Regions from separate parts of the Pseudarthrobacter sp. 1G09 genome, predicted to be linked through region 1. Evidence: riboswitches for the same ligand, from Rfam matches in the RefSeq annotation. Region 1 holds a riboswitch; the other holds the start of a gene.

Evidence for each region. Region 1 has a riboswitch for glycine ahead of gcvP (aminomethyl-transferring glycine dehydrogenase). Riboswitches for the same ligand answer to the same signal wherever they lie in the genome.
Region 2: linked by a shared signal. The riboswitch ahead of gcvP (aminomethyl-transferring glycine dehydrogenase) and the one ahead of gcvP (aminomethyl-transferring glycine dehydrogenase) in region 1 are both predicted to bind glycine.

Annotation. Positions count from the first base shown of each region.
Region 1 covers NZ_CP188306.1:704,887-707,333, forward strand. Annotated here, with positions in the region: gene gcvP (aminomethyl-transferring glycine dehydrogenase) at 1-1,257, opposite strand, end outside; glycine riboswitch at 1,414-1,512, opposite strand; glycine riboswitch at 1,773-1,870, shown strand; glycine riboswitch at 1,871-1,965, shown strand; gene cycA (D-serine/D-alanine/glycine transporter) at 2,016-2,447, shown strand, end outside.
Region 2 covers NZ_CP188306.1:1,078,587-1,081,033, forward strand. Annotated here, with positions in the region: gene ACP3TD_RS05040 (MFS transporter) at 1-262, opposite strand, end outside; gene ACP3TD_RS05045 (TetR/AcrR family transcriptional regulator) at 348-884, shown strand; glycine riboswitch at 981-1,077, shown strand; gene gcvP (aminomethyl-transferring glycine dehydrogenase) at 1,266-2,447, shown strand, end outside.

The DNA.
Region 1 (2,447 bases):
CGTGTCCGCGTCGACGAAGCGGAGGTTGATGCCGCGCGCTTCGGCGGCATTGATGACCTTGGCGGCCTTGCCCGGTACGCGCACGGTAAGGGTGTCGAAGAAGGAGTCGGTCACCAGTTCGCGGCCCATGGCGGTGAGGGCCGTGGCCAGGATCCGGGCGTTGTGGTGGGCGGTTTCTGCGATGGCCTTCAACCCGTCCGGGCCGTGGTAAACGGCGTAGAAGGAGGACACGATGGCCAGCAGCGCCTGCGCGGTACAGATGTTGGATGTGGCCTTCTCGCGCCGGATGTGCTGCTCGCGGGTCTGCAGGGCCAGGCGGTACGCCGGAGCGCCCGCGTTGTCCTTGGAGACACCCACGATCCTGCCGGGGAGGGTGCGTTCCATGCCCTTCTGTACGGCCATGTAGGCGGCGTGCGGGCCGCCGAAGAACAGCGGCACACCGAAACGCTGGGTGGAGCCGACGGCGATGTCCGCGCCCTGCTCGCCCGGAGGAGTGATCAGCGTCAGCGCCAGCAGGTCAGCGGCAACAGTGACCAGCGCACCGCGCTCCTTGGCCTCGGCGATAACGGCGCTCTGGTCCCACACCCGGCCGGACACGCCCGGCTGCTGGAGCACGATGCCGTTGATGGCACCCTCGGGCAGGCCTGCGGAGAGGTCAGCAACCTCCACCTCGAAGCCGAGCGCTTCGGCGCGGCCCAGCACGATGGCGATGGTCTGCGGGAGGCAGTCGGCATCCAGGACGGTTTTGCCGTCCTTGGCGTCCTTATTTTTGTTCGCGCGGCGCATCAGCAGTACAGCCTCGGCCACAGCGGTGGCTTCATCGAGGAGTGACGCGTTGGCCACGGGGAGGGCGGTGAGGTCCTGGACCATGGTCTGGAAGTTCAGCAGCGCCTCCAGCCTGCCCTGCGAGATCTCTGGCTGGTACGGCGTGTAGGCGGTGTACCAGGCCGGCGCCTCAAGGATGTTGCGCCGGATCACGGCGGGGGTGATGGTGTCGTAGTAGCCCTGGCCGATCATCTGCACCGCGGTTTTGTTCTTGCCCGCCAACCGGCGCAGCTCGGTGAGGACCTCAACCTCGCTGAGGGCGTCCTGCAGCTTCAGCGCCGTTTGCTGGCGGATCGACGCCGGAACAGCCACGTCCACCAGGCCATCAACGCTGTCGTAGCCCACAGCCTTGAGCATGGTGCCGACGTCGGCCTGCCGGCGCGCGCCGATATGGCGGTCAACGAACGTGGTTGGAAGGGATTGAATCGTCATGAGGAACTCCAGGTCTGGCCGGCCAGGGTGGCACGGCATGGGATGGGTTCCTCCCCGCTCTGTATTGGACCTGAGAGATTCCGCGGAACCCTGCGTGGCGGGTTCGCTTGCACCGTCGGTGAACCTGGCCGAAGCCGGGTTACTTTCCAGAGTTGCCTCGCCGTGACGGTACGGGGGCCTGAGAGATTCCTGGGGAGGATTTGCTCCTACGGCGCCTGCCCGGTGGTGCCGGGAGGACTCTCCCGTCACAGCTCGAAAGGCTATTCAACTGTGGGTGATTCGCCTCACACCGTACAGGTTGGTTGAAAGGAAAACAAATCTGATCGTCACACGGTGGGCGGCGGCTGCCTTGTTGCGGTGGCGGAAAAATGGGGTTTGACATTCGATCGTGACCCGCACCACACTGGGTCCGGTGATCAGCACCGTGTCCGGCTGGCTCAACTCATCGGAGCAGCCCGGGCCAACGTTGCCCCGGAAGGGTGCGGCCGCTGAGCATGCCTAACTGAACATGCCTTCGACCTGCGGCGGGAGAGTCCTGCCGGTACATTTAGCAGGCGCCGTAGGAGCAAACCCTCCCCAGGAAACTCTCAGGCCCATGTACCGCCGCGGACAGGCAACTCTGGAAAGCAGCCGGACCCGTTCCGGCTCACCGGCGGTGCAAGCGGCTTGGGCCGCGGAAACTCTCAGGTTCACTACAGAGCGGGGAGGAACCCAACTTCTGCGGCACCCAAAAATGCCGCTTTATCGATGGAGTTCCCATGGCGATTCATCCCCCCACGTCCAACGGCGAGCCGCCCCGCAGCAACCCTCCTGCGGGCAGCGCCGCCCGCAGCGAGCCTCCCCACCTGGAGCGGCAGCTCACCAACCGGCACATCCAGCTCATTGCCATTGGCGGTGCCATCGGCACCGGCCTCTTCATGGGCTCCGGCAAGACCATCTCCGCGGCCGGCCCGTCCGTGATCTTCGTGTACATGATCATCGGGTTCATGCTCTTCTTCGTCATGCGTGCCATGGGCGAACTGCTCCTGAGCAACCTGAACTACAAATCCTTCAGCGACTTCGCGGCCGACCTCCTGGGCCCGTGGGCGGGGTTCTTCACCGGCTGGACCTACTGGTTCTGCTGGGTGATCACCGGCATCGCAGACGTCATCGCCATTGCCGGCTACTCCAAGGAACTCTGGCCGGGACTG
Region 2 (2,447 bases), 370 kb from region 1:
TCCTGTCGCCAAGGCTGCCCATGCACACCAGCAGCCCCGCCAGGACCAGGGGGTAGGCGTCCACGATCCAGAGCAGCTGTACCCCGGAAGGGTTCAGGGACTGGGCGATCGCGGGCAGGGCGAAGGTCAGTGCCGTGTTGTCCACGGCCACCAGCAGTACGGGGAACATCAGCAGCGCAAGGGCCAGCCAGTCGCGCCACGGTGCCCGTGGGGCAGCAGGTCCCTGGAGCTGGGGTACAGCGCGGTGCGTCGAGGTGGTCATGGATTAACTATACCGTCCAGACGGTACAGTTTGGAAACGGGGTTGAGTTGAGCCTCCGGCACCCCGGAAGGGCATGATGGATGGCATGCCCCGAAAGCCAGTCGCCCGCGAAGCTGTCCTTGACGCCTTTGCCACCCTGTTGATTGAGGTGGGGGAGCGCGCCGCCACCCTGGACGCCGTAGCCCGGAAGGCCGGCGTCTCCAAGGGTGGGCTCCTCTACCACTTTCCAAACAAGGAAGCCCTGATCCAGGCGCTCCTGGACCAGCTGGACGCGCTCGCCGGAGAAGATGCCGATGCCATGGCCGCCGCACCGGAAGGCGCGGCAGCCTACTTCATCCGGTCCTCGGTGTGGGGAGACACTCCCTTGGACCGGGCCATCGTCGCCGCCACCAGGCTGGCGGAGGTGGCGCATGAAGAGACCCGCCGCCGTTTCGCTGCGATCCAGCGGCGGTGGCTCGACGAAATCGCCGCCGATGTAGGGCCGGCCCTGGCCAAGGCCGTGCTGTACATGGGGGACGGCCTTTACTTCAACGCCATGCTCTCGGTCGGCCCGGTTCCCGAAGGCGGCGCAGCCGCGGACGTTGACGAATTGCTGGCAGCACTGGAGCGGCTCCGGCGGTAGCAGGACATTTGCCCCGGGGGCCGTGGCGTAGGAGAATTAAGCGTCGTGGGAGTTGTCACCGGACGGCCCCGCGTACACATCCAACTGAATAGCCTTTGATCTGCGGCGGGAGAGTCCTGCCACAACGTCGGCAGGCGCCGTAGGAGCAAATCCTCCCCAGGAATCTCGCAGGCACCTGTACCGCCGCGGCGAGGCACCTCTGGAAAGCAGCAGGCCGTCCAGGCACCCCGTGATCGGGTGCCGGACCGTTGTGCTCACCGACGGTGCAAGCGGGTCCTGTCCATGCAGGGGCCGCGGAAACTCTCAGGTCCAATACAGAGCGGGGAGGGACCCGAATCGCTGTGGCGTACCCTGCGCCGCCTGAGTATCTGGAGTTCCCCCGTGACGGTTAGTTCAGCCTCCACCACTTTCGTCGACCGCCATATCGGCGCCCGGCGCCAGGACCACGTCGACACCATGCTCAAGGCTGTGGGCTACGACAGCGTTGACTCCCTGGTCGATACCGCCGTTCCCCAGGTCATCCGCCAGGAAACGGAATTGAAGCTGCAGGACGCCCTCAGCGAGGTTGAGGTCCTGACCGAGCTGCGCCGGTTGGCGGGAAAGAATAAAACCGCGGTGCAGCTGATCGGCCAGGGGTACTACGACACCATCACCCCCGCCGTGATCCGGCGCAACATCCTTGAGGCGCCGGCCTGGTACACCGCCTACACGCCGTACCAGCCAGAGATCTCGCAGGGCCGGCTGGAGGCGCTGCTGAACTTCCAGACCATGGTCCAGGACCTGGTGGGCCTGCCAATTGCCAACGCGTCCCTGCTGGACGAAGCGACGGCCGTGGCCGAGGCAGTCCTGCTGATGCGCCGCGCCAACAAGGCCAAGCCTGCCGCAGACGGCAAGACGGTGCTGGACATCGACGTGCTGCCGCAGACCATCGCCATCGTCAAGGGCCGTGCCGAAGCGCTCGGCTTCGAGGTGGAGGTTGCCGACCTCTCCAAGGGCCTGCCTGACGGTGACATCAACGGCATCGTGCTCCAGCAGCCCGGCGCCTCGGGCCGCGTCTTCAACCAGGCAGGTGCCATCGCCGAGGCCAAGGAGCGCGGTGCGCTGGTCACTGTTGCCGCTGACCTGCTGGCGCTGACGCTGATCACTCCTCCGGGGGAGCAGGGCGCGGACATCGCCGTCGGCTCCACCCAGCGTTTCGGTGTGCCGCTGTTCTTCGGCGGCCCGCACGCGGCCTACATGGCCGTCCGCAAAGGCCTGGAACGTTCACTGCCAGGGCGCTTGGTGGGTGTGTCCAAGGACGACGCCGGTGTTCCCGCCTACCGCCTGGCGCTGCAGACCCGCGAGCAGCACATCCGGCGCGAGAAGGCCACGTCCAACATCTGCACGGCGCAGGCCCTGCTGGCCATCGTCTCCTCCATGTACGCCGTCTACCACGGTCCCGACGGGCTGAAGGCGATCGCGGAAACAACCCACGGCCACGCCCGCACCCTGGCCGCCTCGCTGGCCGCTGCCGGCGTCGAGGTGCTGCACAAGAGCTTCTTCGACACCATCACCGTCCGCGTC